Regions from separate parts of the Pseudoalteromonas sp. BDTF-M6 genome, predicted to be linked through region 1. Evidence: riboswitches for the same ligand, from Rfam matches in the RefSeq annotation. Region 1 holds a riboswitch; each other region holds the start of a gene.
The links. A riboswitch is a leader RNA that binds a small molecule or an ion and turns the genes downstream of it on or off. The one in region 1 is predicted to bind cyclic di-GMP.
Positions count from the first base shown of each region.

Region 2: another riboswitch for cyclic di-GMP. It lies ahead of KD147_RS00215 (M12 family metallo-peptidase); the one in region 1 lies ahead of KD147_RS03260 (Ig-like domain-containing protein).
Region 3: another riboswitch for cyclic di-GMP. It lies ahead of KD147_RS08040 (NEW3 domain-containing protein); the one in region 1 lies ahead of KD147_RS03260 (Ig-like domain-containing protein).

Region 1 is NZ_JAGXTQ010000001.1:721,305-726,454, reverse strand. It holds gene KD147_RS03265 (DUF11 domain-containing protein) at 1-175, shown strand, start outside; gene KD147_RS03260 (Ig-like domain-containing protein) at 258-2,072, opposite strand; cyclic di-GMP riboswitch class I at 2,169-2,252, opposite strand; gene KD147_RS03255 (citrate synthase) at 2,771-4,057, opposite strand; gene sdhC (succinate dehydrogenase, cytochrome b556 subunit) at 4,485-4,862, shown strand; gene sdhD (succinate dehydrogenase, hydrophobic membrane anchor protein) at 4,853-5,150, shown strand, end outside.
Region 2 is NZ_JAGXTQ010000001.1:49,127-54,276, reverse strand. It holds gene KD147_RS00235 (pirin family protein) at 1-130, shown strand, start outside; gene KD147_RS00230 (S8 family peptidase) at 363-1,544, opposite strand; gene KD147_RS00225 (hypothetical protein) at 1,559-2,110, opposite strand; gene KD147_RS00220 (response regulator transcription factor) at 2,461-3,090, opposite strand; cyclic di-GMP riboswitch class I at 3,537-3,621, shown strand; gene KD147_RS00215 (M12 family metallo-peptidase) at 3,685-5,150, shown strand, end outside.
Region 3 is NZ_JAGXTQ010000003.1:188,897-194,046, reverse strand. It holds gene KD147_RS08045 (ribonuclease Z) at 1-785, shown strand, start outside; cyclic di-GMP riboswitch class I at 1,332-1,418, shown strand; gene KD147_RS08040 (NEW3 domain-containing protein) at 1,507-4,578, shown strand; gene KD147_RS08035 (hypothetical protein) at 4,666-5,150, opposite strand, start outside.

The sequences.
Region 1 (5,150 bases):
ATTAGAGCAGGATGAATGTAAGCCTTACTATGGTAGTTATATACCAACTGCCTTTGAAGAAAGTGGTCAAATTTTCAAAGATACAGTGCTCGCAACGGGCGAGTTAAAGGTTACAGGTGATCCCGTTCAAGATACTGCTTTTGCAACCTGTCCTATTTGTCCAGAGGGGGAATAGATAACTAGCAGGGATGTAAACTAAGGAGATAAATCGTTTCAATTTAAAAGCCTAGCGGTAAATTCGCTAGGCTTTTTTTGTCTTATTTATTTTTACCTCGGCCAGGCTTAGTGGCTCCCCCACCTGTATCGCCTTTTTGCAGTGCAATACTAACATTGGCCGTTGCGCTGGTGATGCCGTCACTAATGGTATAGCTGAAGCTATCGCTGTTTTTAAAGCGCTTACCAGGGGTGTAGCGTACGGCTCCATCCGATAATAATTCGACACTGCCTTTGCTGGCTCCGCTTACCGTTACTAGCCTAACCGTTTCAGGCTCTGACAGCGTATCGTTGGCCATAACGTCGACAATAACTGAGCTTAGGCTGGTGATTGCCACCTGGTCGTCATTGGCCTTTAGTACAGGTGTAATCGGCAATTCACCCGATGAACTGATAACAGTGTAAGCGACCTGTGTGCTTGCTACCTTGTCGCTATTGCTTGCATTAATTGTTAACGGATAGGTGTTGGCTGCGGCATCTACAGCCGAGGTGACACTTAGCGTAACGTCTACAGATTCACCTGGCGCAAGAGATACCTGCTCACTGTCGGCATACCAGCCCTGTGGCAAGAGCGCTCGCACGTCAATAGTGGAAGTGCCACAGCTATTTGAATCTCGATTGGTTACACTCACCATGTAGCTAACTTGAGCTCCGGCACTGACTTCAGTGGAGGAAAGTGGCGTAGCAGATAGGCTAGGTGTCTGCGCCGCACAGCTTGTTTGACCAAAGGTGACGCTCACCTCGGCCTTTCCATCTTGTGCGCTTATCAAACTAATGGTTGCGCCAGATTCTGGATCTGTAAAGGTGCCTCCGACGGGAAGGGCCGGATCTCCCCAGTCTTTATAGCCCGTTTGTTGCTCATAATAAGAATTGGGCTTCATATGCAGTAGCTGACTACTGTACGCGTCTCCCTCGGTTGCCTGGCGCACGACAATACCGGCAGTAACATCATCGCGAAAAAAGCTGTAAGAGCGGTCAGCGAGAAAATCATCGTGGGCGATTGCTTGGCGATACTCGACATATAACCAACGCTGTTTGCCGTTGGCATCAAGGCCACGGGGAATTTTAATAGCAATTGGTTGGCCATCGTTTTCTTCATAGGCGCCGAGGGAGTAGGTACCTGTGCGCTCGGCCACACTAATTTCCGGTGCAACAGAGGAAGTCATCCAACCTAAACGCTCCTTTTGGAAGGTACTAAAGTAGCCCATATCATCATTACCCATGGTGTCATAACTATCGCCATAAGAAATTGTACGACAACTGCCGCCAAGTACTCCATCGGTGCAGTTCAAAGCATTTGCATGGCGCAGCCCTAGGTTATGTCCCAGCTCATGGGCTAATACTCTAGGTTCTCTGGCACCATTTATGATTACTCTCGAAGGTAAACTGGACGTGGTTGCAGAGCCCTCAGTAGCACAGCCATCGCCGGTGGTGAGATAGACAAAGCGCGTATAGCCTGAGAGGTCGATACCTTTAGCCTGAGCTTGTTTTTTGGCTTCCTCTTCGAGGATGTAAGAGGTATTACAATCCTGATTAGACAAGGGCACGGTAACCAGGCCTCCTACCTCGCCAGTAAACCAAAGCTGTCCGTATGAATTCGCCTTGTAGTAATCATTGATGGTACCGAACATCAGTTCACGGGCTTCTGCGCTGGTCATAGGCTGCTCCGCGGGGTTTTCCTGGAAGTTAACCATAAGGACCAGGGTTTTTTGCTCACCGGTTGTAGAAGCCAGGGAAGAGGCCGAGTAAGCAACACCGGATAGAGCCATTACGCTTGGGAGAAGATATTTGGCAATGGTTTTGCCCCCATCGTTAAGAGCTGGGAGAAATGCTGTTAGCTTATTGGAAGATTGTTTCATGTTTACCTACATCAAAATAGCTCAGCGATACAGCGCAACAAAGCGAATAAAGTGTTCGTGCATGAAAACGGGAAGAGGGAGATGACATATCATCGCCTCGGCAACTCCGCTGCCTTAGACAATGTCCTTAGGCCGGTCGTTTTGCGTATCAAGGTTTCCCTTAATTTGCCTTTTTCTAGCTAACAATATCTGTATGCTTGAGCGTAAAATTAGTAAAAACGGCTTTTAAGCTCATATCAGTAAGGAAGTGCCTGTTGTTTACATTCCATACGATTCGTGGAGGGATGGTATAAAAAATGATCAACTCAAGCAAGTAATCTAAGGGAGAATTTTTAATGTTTTTTCATTAGATTTTTGAAGGCTGAAAAAACGTTTTGAAACTCAATTAGATGCTGAAAAGATAGGCAGGAAATTAGATCAAGATATAGAGTTTAGATAGGCACGAAATAAATTTATATATTTACAAGAACATTCAGTAAGGCTTCATTTTCACCATGAACCAAACGGGGTGATAATTAGTTTTTGGTTCTATAACATATTGATTTTAAAGATTTTAAAGATAGGAATTTTGTTTTTTCAGCTTTCGTTCATTTTACTTTGCAAAAGCCCCAAAAAACAAAATCGGCTAAAGAGAATTCTTTAGCCGATTTCATCGTAGTTAAGTAGATGTTTACTACTTAGTGCCTACAGCAGGGCGCTTAACGCTTATCCTGGCTTACGTAGTCACGCATAGTTGCGCCTTTGTATAGCTGACGTGGGCGGCTGATCTTGTGACCAGGCTGAGATAGCATTTCATCCCAGTGTGAGATCCAACCTACGGTACGGGCCATGGCAAAGATAACGGTGAACATGCTGGTAGGAATACCGATAGCCTTAAGAATGATGCCTGAGTAGAAGTCTACGTTCGGGTAAAGCTTCTTCTCAACAAAGTACGGGTCTTCTAGGGCGATTTGCTCTAGGCGCATTGCAACGTCTAGTAGTGGATCTTCGATGTTAAGCTCTTTCAGTACTTCGTGACAGGTTTCACGCATTACCGTGGCACGTGGGTCGAAGTTCTTGTAAACGCGGTGACCGAAGCCCATTAGACGGAACGGATCGTTCTTGTCTTTGGCTTTGGCAACGTATTCGTCGATACGGTCGACCGAACCGATTTCTTGTAGCATGGTTAAGCAAGCTTCGTTAGCGCCGCCGTGAGCAGGGCCCCACAGTGATGCGATACCGGCTGCGATACAGGCATAAGGGTTAGCGCCAGAAGAACCCGCGATACGTACTGTAGAAGTAGACGCATTTTGCTCGTGGTCGGCGTGAAGCATAAAGATACGGTCCATTGCCTTCGCTAGCACTGGGCTTACCTTGTATTCTTCAGACGGTACGGAGAACATCATGTGTAGGAAGTTCTCGGCGTAGCTCAAGTCGTTACGTGGGTAAACGAAAGGCTGACCAATGGTGTATTTGTACGCCATGGCTGCGATAGTAGGCAACTTAGCTACCAAGCGGATTGCGCTGCGCTTACGCTGTGCAGGGTCGGCAATATCCAGGTCCTGGTGGTAGAAAGAAGACATAGCACCAACCACACCACATAGCATCGCCATTGGGTGAGCATCAACACGGAAGCCCTGGAAGAAAGCGGCTACTTTCTCGTGAACCATGGTGCTTAATGTGATTGAGTTTGAAAATTTCTCAAGCTGTTCTGCGGTAGGCAGTTCGCCGTTAAGAAGAAGGTAGCAAAGCTCGGTGTAGTTTGAGTTCTCTGCTAGCTGGTCGATAGGGTAACCGCGGTGTAGTAGTACACCTTTGGCGCCATCGATGTAGGTGATAGATGAGTCACAAGAGCCAGTCGACATAAAACCTGGGTCATAAGTGAAGTAACCGTGAGAGCCCAAGGTACGAACGTCGATAACGTCTTGACCCGCTGTGCCTTCATAAATTGGAAGCTCGATCGGGTCGTGTCCATCGATATGAACTGTGGCTTTCTTATCTGCCATCTATTTATCTCCTAATAAGAATAACAAGCTGCTGCTGTTATGCGTGATACTAATGTTAAGCAAATTGCGATCATTCTAACGTACAAGAGGGGTAGAAAGTCAATTTTAATGCATATTCGTATAATAAATATTCCTCGCAGATTAAATATTATACCAATGGCTAATTCGCAAACCTGCGAGACTAAACAAGAATTGTAATATCCTCTACAGACTTATATACTGTCTGAGGTTCAATACCGTAACGTCTTTGAGTAAACCGATTATGACAAATCAGTGGAAATTCGCTTTAAAGTCGAACACCTAAAGTGAATTTTTCGCATGTCTGCGGTTTATTTCTGTGAGCGCATTTATGCAGTGATGCATAAATGGTTATAAAAACAATGTAGATGGCTCTATTTTTCAATGTGAGCAAGATGGGCAAGTAACTGTGAAAAAGCAAAGACCTGTAAATCTCGATCTAACGACCATCTCTATGCCAGCAACGGCCAAAGCTTCAATTCTTCACCGCGTCACCGGTGTAGCAATGTTCTTTGCCTTGACCTTTGTGATTTGGGCATGGGCTGAGTCTTTATCTTCTCCGGAAGGATTTGAATTTGTCAAAAGCCTGTTAACCGGGTTTGTTGCCAAATTTATCGCCTGGGGTACCCTCACCGTTCTTTCGTATCACTTCATCGCAGGTGTACGCCACTTAATCCAAGATTTGGGTCCGTGGAAAGAATTAGACTCAGCTAACGCGACTGCAAAAGCTGGTTTCGTGTTGTGGGTAATTGTTGCTGTTTTAGCGGGAGTTTGGCTATGGTCTTAAATCAAGCATCTCTTAAGCGCAATGGCGTTCAGGATTTCGTATCTCTTCGTGCTACCGCGTTAGTAATCAGCGCATATGCACTCTTTATTATTGGTTATCTGCTTTGCACTCCAGCACTAACCTATGAAGCATGGTCAGGCCTTTTCGGCAACCTAGCAATGAAAGTGTTCACGCTTGTGGCACTGACTTGCATCATGGTGCATGCACGTATCGGCCTTTGGCAGGTACTAACTGACTACGTAAAGAACGCTCAACTACGCGCGTTTCTTGGCTTCGTACTAAACCTTA
Region 2 (5,150 bases), 670 kb from region 1:
ACCAAGGATCATCGATTGGAACTTTGTTTCAAGCAGCCAAGCCCATATTGAGCAGGCGAGAGAAAAATGGCGTAGTGGTCTGTTTCCCAAGGTGCCCGGCGATGAGGAAGAGTTTATCCCTCTGCCTTAGCAAGCAGGCCTGCAGCTTTGAGTTAATCAATAGCGATACCACACTTCCACACCCTCTTCCTTTTCAGAGCTGATCATAGGGTTTTCATTTTGATTCTTGTTGGTCATTACACTCACAAAAGAAGCAAAGCGCGCAATAAAGAGGTGAACAAGGTTTTTAACGGGTGGCCTGGCCCCCATCGAGGATAATAGCCCCTTTGCGGGGCTATGCTTTTAGGAGGGGAACTTGCTTGTTACTTCACACCCTTGCCGTTACAACCATTGGCCATCAGGTGATCATACGCGGCTTTGGCCTGCACCAAACCATGACCGTATTTATAGTCATAGCCGGCCTCGCCTAGGTCCATCGCCGAGGCGCTAAGGGCATTTCTTATCTCGTAATTATTGCATTGTGGGAAGTGACTCCACACCAGCGCCGCCACACCTGAAACATGGGGCGTGGCCATAGAGGTACCAGACATCGATGCATACAGGCCGCCTGGGTAGGTGGAAATGACATCGACACCGGGAGCCGCCAGCTCAACCTGCGCGGTTCTTTGTGAAAACGCCGCATGTTGCATTGTCTCATCCACCGCAGCCACAGACACCACCGCATCGTAGGACGCGGGATAGCTATGAGTGGCGTTGCCATCGTTACCAGCAGCGGCTATAGCCATCACGCCAGCACGCTCTAAGCGTGCAAAGGCACGCGCTTCCACCTTGGTTGAAAAGGCGCCACCCAAGCTCATGCTCACCACCTTAGCACCGGCGCTGGCACAATCTGCCACCGCACCGGCAAGATCCGAAGCATAGACAAAGCCGCCCTCGTCATCAAACACCCGTGCTATATGTAATTCGGCCATGCCAGAGCCGAGCACCCCGGTCAGCCCACCATTGCCGTCGATTGCGGCTATGGTACCAGCAACATGGGTGCCGTGACCGTGACCATCTTGGTACCAGGGGCCAGCACCTTCATCGTCGCCGGTCACCGTGGTGCTTGGCAATTCCTGGTGACCGAGATCATAACCGGTATCGACGATACAGACCTTGATACCACCGGCATAATCGAGCTGTTCGGCCTGCACCATGGGTAGGCCGTAGGGGGCATAATCTTGAAAACCACTTGGCGTCACTGCGTTGGGAATAACCTGGCGCACGGCATCGAGTTCGATGGATTTAATCGCGCCATTATTTTGCAATTGCTCAAACATATCGGCATCGATCACCGCCGCCACCGAGTTATCGGCATCCAATTGGCGTTTGACGTCACCACCGACCGCTTCAATCGCGGCAACCAGTTCGGCCTTATTACCCTGATGATATTCGAAAATGACGCGGGCCGTTTTGCCCGCCAGCATATCTGTACCCTCAACTAACTCGGCTTGCGCAGAAAAAGCAGTGGCTACCAATACAGTGAGTAGAGTTTTATTAAACATCCGTATGCTCCTTATTATTCTGCTTCGCTAGTTTGTAGGCAGCTGTGCTGCTGAATATTACCGTTAACGGTGCCAACATTGGTGTAGCCGTCATAGGGTCCGTCGATAAGATTGAAGGCCGTAATGGCGCCGTGGAAGTTACCCTTGCCCTCGCCGGTATCAAAGAAGCAGACAAAGCCGGTGCCCTCGCCGGGCGCCTGGGGGTTTTTTGATGAGTAGGTAAATTGCGCTTCAAACTGATCCATGCAGTTACATTCCTGCACGCCAGTTTCTAATCCTTCATCGGTAAGCGCGCAATAACCGAAGTTGTCCACTTCAGCTTTAATACTTACGCCGCCAACATCTTCGAAATCAATGGCGCTATGATCCACATAGTTCACGCGACCCTTAACCTCGTCCTCGCCGCAGTTTTCGGCATTAAAAGTAAACACGGCATTCTTATCACCACCCGCCGATGCCATGGTGCCGCCACCTGTGACCTTATGCTCGCCAATAAAGGTACAACCGCTCGTTAAGGTACCGGCCAACAGCGCCATGCTAAGCAATTTGAGTTTGTTTTGGACCATTACGTCCTCCCTCTGTCATTATTATTAACTTCATTGCATGTTTTCTATTGCACGTTTACTCAAGGGGCTTCCCTTAAAGACTTATAAACGTGCTCAAACAGTATTGAGAGCCATTTAACAACCCAGATGGCACCACATCCTCGTCTGTTATGAAGTTCCAGTGTAAGCAGTTAACAACACATAACATATTAAGCAGATTACCTAATTTGATCGGCTAAAATGGACTAGGTCATTTAGCCTAAACGGCCTCAAAAATGCGAATAAAGTCGTGGTTTTTAGGGTAAGCCACAACTTTATTGCAAATAGAGGAATAAAATAAATTGCGCAGCTGACGCGATTTAAAAGGCCGTTTAAAGCTCAATGGCGTGTGCAAGACGCTTGTATTTCACCGCCGCCTGAGTACGGTTTTCCACATCCAGCTGTTTAAAGATGGCGCTGGCATGGACACGGACGGTTTTCTCCGAAATATTCAGCTCTCGGGCGATCGCCTTATTACTTAAGCCATCGGCCATTTGCTTTAATACCTTGCGTTGGCTGGGGGTGAGTAGGGGTAATGTCTGGGGTTCTTCGACTTGAGACAAGACCTTGTTCGGTTGCGGTGAGTCGTTAAAAAGGTACTTGGAGATCAAATCGATAATCACCGAGTCAAACTCGGTTTTAGAGACAAATTCCAGCGCACCGACGTCTAAACAAGCGGTGCAACTTTTGAAGTCATCATTGCCGCTGATCACTATCACGGGCACATTTTCGTAGTTTTTGCAGATGTATTCCACCCCCTGGATCCCTTCACTGCCCGGCATGGACAAATCAACGATGGCTAAATCAATTTGCTGTTCTTTTTGCTCGAGAATGCGAAAAAGTTGGTGATAACAATGGGCGCTTTCAACCTGAATATCGGGCCAAGCCCCCTTAATTTTATGTTCAATGGCAAACACAATTAAAGGATGATCATCGGCTACGGCAATACATGCTTTGCTCATTTTAAAGCCCTCCCTAAACGGCCTTCCCTGCTTGTTTGGCTCGACTGACTTTAGCTAGTGTGTACACCTCGTGTGTACTTAACCTAACTTATTGTACGTACCTAATTTAAGGCAACACGACCTTGGTCTAGCTTTCCTTTACCCTACTGAGCCTTATCTAACTCGAGGCCTAGGGCATAGAAAAATGCGACTGGTACCAATAGCCAACATACAATGTACATGCTAACGGTACAAGCAGTGGGCGATAGATTGCCCCCTGATGCTGACGGGATGAATATCAGCCATGGCTGACAATACTAATTCGCGGCGTTACAACGCTTATTGGCAGCTTGATTCCTATCCTATTCCCCTAACCGGGGTATTGGCATCGCCCGCTGTTCCTATTTTAAATAATTAATATTTGATTTTCATTTATCCCTTGCTAGGCTCAAATGGTCATTTAACAAAGACATGAAGGGCAAACCATTCGCGAGGATGGGGCGCAAAGTCACCGGTCTTGGGGTACAGCCCAAAGAAAGCGGGATTGCCAGTGCGGTCGCAATGCGGCTACCAGAGTTTCTGTCCCAAGGCCGAGCCAACCATTTGGGATGCACAATGAAATCAGCCACAGCGCATAAAATAAGCTCAATGGTCGCGGCCATTAGCCTCGCCTTAGGGACTCAAGCCTACGCCAACACAGCTAATGACACGCAGAACACGCTGCCAGATCAGGCCCTGGAAAACCTCCCCGACAACCGTTTAAAACACAGCCTTGCCAAGCTCCCTCCCCATGTACAACAAAAAGTACTGGCTCAGCTCACCGCCCTTGGAGTGCCGGCGCTGGATACGGCCTTTATGGAGGCGGATAACAATGGTGAACTCTTTTACGTGGAAATGGGTCTGGTACAGGGAGCTGGCACCGGCGAAGCGCCGAGCGCCGCGGCGACTCTGCCTGCCATTGATGTATTTAACCTGCATAGCAAACCCGGCGCCGCCAATACCGTTTATTTAGATTTTGACGGTGGTCTGGTCAGTGGCCGCGCCTGGGGCGGTGGTACCAGTTATGACACCCTGCCCTATGATTTGGATGGCGATCCCAGCACCTTTAACGACTCGGAGCGCAGCCGCATCCACCAAATCTGGGCGCGCATGGCCGACGACTTTTCTGCCTTTGACATCGACGTAACCACCCAGGCTCCAGCGAGCTTTGGCGCCAATGTGGGCTGGGTACTATTTACCAAAGACAGCGACGCCACAAACAAGGCGCTGCCCTCTCAAGGCGCCGGCGGCGTGGCCTATTTAAGTGTCTGGGGAAGAAGTAATTACACCTATTATCAACCGGCCTTCGTGTACTACAACCGCCTCGGTGGCGGCGGTCAAACCTATATGGCCGAAGCTGGCTCCCACGAATTGGGTCATAACCTGGGCTTAAGCCACGATGGTACATCCACCACCTCCTACTATGGTGGTCTGGGTGAGAATACCGAACTCGGCAGCTGGGCTCCGATCATGGGTAACTCCTATAGCAAGAATATCACCCAGTGGAGCAAAGGCGAGTACCCCGACGCCAACCAACTGCAAGACGATATTGCCATCATCACCAATAAACTGGGGGCTTCAAGCGACAACGAAGGCAATGCCCAATCGCCAACGGCTCTCATAGTCGATGAGTTTGGCCAGTTCAGCGCGACCAATCGCGAGTTGGATCCAAGCAACGCTGTTGGCGACAATAAGGGCACGGTGCAGGTGGGCGACAGTGACTGGTTCCAGTTTAATGCCGGTACAGGCAGCGCCCAGATCAGTGCCACCCCGGCGTGGGATGCCTTTACACGCAGCACCCGTCGCGGCGCCAACCTTGATATTGGGCTGCGTTTATATGACGCTGGCGGCTCGCTTATTGCGGACTCTGCTGGCGATGCAGAAACCAGCGCCACACTGCAACTTGACCTTGCCGCCGATCTATACACCCTGGAGGTGTATGGCACGTCGGGGCCCTATGTGAGCGATTATGCCAGCCAGGGCCATTATTACTTAAATGGCAGCCTGCCTGCGGCGGCACCGGATACCACGCCTCCGGACCC
Region 3 (5,150 bases), on a different contig from region 1:
CCCATAAGCACGGCGACCACTGCTACGGCCTACCCGGGCTGATTGCTTCGGCGGGGCTATCGGGACGCACCCACTCCATGAGGATAGTGGCGCCTGTAGAAGTGCTTGAATTTGTCCGTGCCGCCATGGCAATGAGTGAGTGGAGTTTGCCCTTTAATCTGGAGTTATGTGCTCTTGAACGCCTGAATGAACAGGCCTTTAGTTGGGTTGAGGTACAAAGCTGCCCATTGCAGCACAGGGTGCCAAGTTACGGCTTTAAATTTACGGAAATTCAGATCCCGCGCAAGTTGGCTATTGACCGACTTCAAGCGCAGCACATAGCCAGTGGACCCCATTATAACCTGCTGCAGCGAGGTGAGGACGTTAGCTACCAAGGCAGGCTTTTATCTGCCGGTGACTACACCTATTTAGCCTGGCAGCCCAGGGTGATCATTGTCTGTGGTGATAATGAAGCGCCCACTTGTTTAGACCCTGTGATTTCCGGTGTGCACCTGCTGGTTCATGAAGCCACCTTTTTGGCTACGGACTTACGAAAGGTTGGCGTTCACACAGGCCACAGCGATGTACAGCGTGTCAGCGCCTATGGACAAGAACACAAACTGCCAGCCTTACTGCTTACCCACTTTAGTGCGCGTTATGCTCCGGGAGAGGGCATGAAGCCACTGTTCGTTGAGGCCAAGGCCGAATATTCAGGTCGGCTTTTTTTGGCCACCGATGGCATGATAGTCGAGGTGGCGAAAAACGCCGAGGTGGTAGTGGTGCAAGCAGGGTTCAGTAAAGAATAATAGGCTGAATTCTTAAGGGGTAAGGTATGGTCAAACTATCTGCATTTTTAATGCATGGATGCGGATGGTCATTTACGCTTCTATTGATTCAAAAAAGCCTTGCCTCATTAGGCAGTTAGCAGAGTTTTTGGGGCTCTTATAATAGTTACACTGCAATTGTTTAAAAATCACACAATAAAAACAATAATCCAAGTAAATACAGTTGGTTATAGCGTATTGATTTTCACTTTTATGTCGGCTCTGTGGTGTGCTTAAAGAATGATGTATGGTTAGGCATGCACCCGTATTAAGAACAAAATCCAGCTAAATCCCCTGTTCAGTTGATGTTAATCGAGATTTTTATCTAAAAAAGGTCTTTTTTACGCATTTTTATCCTGAACGGCTTGTTCAGTTACAATTTTGTTCGTTTCTTGTCCATTGATTTATAAAAAGTTTCAAAAATCGTCTAAAAAAAGATCAATTTCACCATTGAGAATCTTTAAATCACCTTGTTAGAATGCGCCTTCGTTTGGACCCCAATGGTCCATGAAGTAAGATTCGAAAGCACTCTCGAAACGGCAAACATTACGAAATTAATGTACGCAAAATCACAGGCCCTAACTGGTTTAGGCGGTGGGCAGCTGGGTTACCGAAAGAGGCGCGTTGATAGAGCTCGGTCATTGACTTGGTCATGGTACTGGGAGCTTTCGAAGTGATATACAAACTTTGAGAGGTTCTAGTAGTGACTATAACGAAAGGCGTCGTAACGCCTAATAAACTTTCTTCTTCTGTTTTAAAAGCCTGTGGCCTAGGACTTTTGGCAACTACTTTGGGCTTTACCTCAAATAATCTTTTCGCTGCAAACGCCCAGACGATGCAACACGGCCAGGTTTTCAAACAAGCGCAGGTCGACAATCAGGCCAGCACTCAAGCAAACAAAACACAATTAGAGCAACAAACCCTGGACCTTGCCGCTACCATGGGTGAGCTTCGCCGTGCCAACAAGGGTGCCACTAAGGGTGTTAAAGGCTCCGATGCCGCCTTTGAACAACAGCTTCAAGAACTCGTTTTAGAACGCCAGGCAAGCCAATACGCTTTGTTGCAACTTGATGCTAATGCTGCATTGCGCACCGTGATGCCAAAAGCCAAGCGTACCGGCATGCCCGCTCATATCGAAGCAAAGTTAGCACAGCAAGCGGAGCTGGTTGGTGAGCTGGAATTGGTGTATGAAGATTCAGAGCAACCGGGCCAAACTCGCCTAAGCTACTACTTAAGTACGGCAAATAAAAAGGTACAGCTATTTGTACCGGATAATATCGATACCCATTTATTGCAGTCGGGTGCCAAGGTGCGCGTTAAGGGCTGGCAATTTAATAATGGCGAGCAAGACAATACGCAAACGTCATTGGTACTGGGCGAAGAACAAAATAACCTAGAAGTGCTTGCCGCCGGTGGTGACATTGAGAGCACCAGCGTTTCTACTCAAGCCGCACTCACGGGTACCACGGGGGAGCAAAAAGTACTGGTATTAATGCTGAACTTCCAGGACAACGCTAGCGCTCGCCCTTGGACGGCGCAGGAAGTCGAAGACATGGTGTTTGGTCGTGTAAACGACTATTACATGGAAGCTTCCTATGGCCAAACCTGGCTCACGGGTGATGTGCGTGGTTATTACACCATGCCTATCGACACCACCTGTGAATATTTCCACATGGACAGCTATGCGCAGCAGGTGGCCAGAGACAATGGTATCGACCTGAGTCAGTATGATCGCCTGGTCTATATGCTGCCACAAAACAATAATTGTGGATGGCAGGGCCAGGGGACAGTGGGTGGCTCTCCATCACGAGCCTGGATCAATGGCGAACTTAACCTTAAGATTATCGGCCATGAATTGGGTCACAATCTGGGCCTTAAGCACGCTAAGGGTAGAAGTTGTAATTCCGATGGCTCCTGCTTTGTTTCTACTTATGGCGACAAGCTTGATATTATGGGTCGTTCAGAAGGTCACTATAATGTGTTCAATAAGGAGCGTTTGGGCTGGCTAACGGCGCAGCGCGGTGAAATCATTACCGCCGATGCGGATGGTAGCTATCAACTGGAGCCCTATGAGCAAGCCTCACAAGGTCAGGCCAAGGGCTTAAAAGTTCGCCGTGGTACCGATGCCAGCACGGGTGAGCCGCTTTACTACTACCTGGAATATCGCCAAGGCACTGGTTTCGATAGTTTTCTAGCCGGTAAACCGCTCACCGAAGGCGTCTTGCTGCACTACAACGAATCCAAATCAGATATTGAAAGTAGCATCCTGATAGACGTGACTCCTAGAAGCGGGAGTGATGACTTGGCAGACGCGGCCATAGTAACTGGGCAAAGCTATAATGATGCCGAGGCCGGTGTCACCATCACCACCGAGTGGGCCAATAGCTCAGGCGTGGGTGTAAATATCAGCTACTCAGGCCAGCAAACCTGTGTTGCAGCGCAGCCAAGTATTGCGCTGGCGTCGAACAGCAGTGTTTGGGCCAATGCCGGTGAAACCGTAACTTATAGCGCGACCTTAACGAATAACGACAGCGTCGAGTGTGGCAACAGCAATTACAGTGTTTCTGCACAAGTACCATCGGGCTGGAATGCAACGCAGCAATCGGTGAGCCTGGCGCCGGGTCAAAGCACCACGGTAAGCTTAAACGTTACTTCAAGCACGACCGCTACAGACGGCTTCTACGATGTCACCATTAAGGGTGTGAATATCAGCGATACTCGCTATCAAGCCAGTACTACTGCGTCTTATGTGGTTGAAACGCAAGTGGCGGCCTGTGTATCGGCAAATCCACAATGGACCTTGCTCAACAGTAATGCTACCGAGGTAGTGGCGGGCACTGCGGTTACCTATCAGGGCACATTAACCAACAAGGACGATGCGAACTGCGCAGCTTCAACCTTTGATGTAAAGGCGAGCCTGCCTGCGGGTTGGCAAGCCACTAGCCCAAGTGTGAGCTTGGCTCCTGGCCAATCACAAACTTTGAACGTCAGCGTGACGTCGGCGGCGGATGCCAATGCCGGTGTGTATGACTTTAGTCTGGTTGCACTAAACCGTGATAATGGCGGCTATCAGAGCTCGGCCAGTGCTACTTATCAGGTAGCGGCGCCGGTGGCCAGTTGTCGTTTGGCGGCACCAAAACTAGTTGTGGCCGATGCGCTTGGCAGCGAAGTTGATGCCGGCACAGTACAACGCTATAACGTCGAGATCACTAACCAGAATCAGGATTGTGCCGATGCGACCTATAACTTGAGCATAGCTACGCCAAGCGGTTGGAGTGCCAGTAATAATACTGTGACCCTGGCCAGCGGTGCGACCACAACCGTCAGTGTGAGCGTAATGTCACCGACCAGCGCCAGTGCCGGCAGCTATAATTTGACCTTGACGGCTAAGGACGTAGCAAATACCGCCTACAGCAGCACCAGCACCTTGGTTTACCGTGTGGCACAGCAACAGAACAATGCCCCAGTAGCCAACAGTGACTCAGCAACGCTGACGTCAAAAACGGCCATTTACATCAATGTGCTTGGCAATGACAAGGATATCGACGGCGATACCCTAGTAGTTAAGAGTGCGACTCAAGGTGCCAAGGGCAGCGTACAGGTACTGAGCGATGGTCGCATTAAGTACACGCCGGCAAAAAGCTTTAAAAGCAGTGACAGCTTTAGCTATACCATTAGTGATGGCCAATTGCAGTCTACGGCAACGGTAAATGTCACTCTAGCCAGCGACGGTGGCAGCACTGGCGGTGGTAATAAGGCCAAGGGTAAGCGTTAGTTTTTAATTATAACTTATAAAGCTTAACAAATAAAAATAGCCAAGGCATCTTCCTTGGCTATTTTATGAACCATAATAGGCGCGCTATTATGGATTCTTGTCGGTTGTTACAGTGATTTCAACAAAGTCACCTGAGGTGTTGCCCGCTGTATCGGTAAGCTCAACAAAGATATTAAAGTCCGTTGCGTTTACATCGAGTAGTGGGAAGCCTAAACCTGGGTCCCATTCAACGGTGAAGGCGCAGCTGTATTTGTTCGCTGCTGGGTCGCCAACGACGATATGACTAATTACATCAGTATCGTCAGTCGGATCATGGCGTGTGCAAGCAAGGTAGGTCTCGCCATCATAGGTACCGCCTGTATTCAACATACTAAAGTTACCACCATTTTGTCCATCAAGAACAGATGCCCCATCTATCGTTAAGGTTGAGAGTCTAGCATCGCGAACTGGGCTGGTATTAGCTATCTCAACAACGATTAGAGAGCTGGTTGCCATATCCATTTTCGCAGAGGGCAAAGATGGGGTGAATTCAATATGAGCTACGGCCATAGCTTCAAGGTCATCCTCGCCTT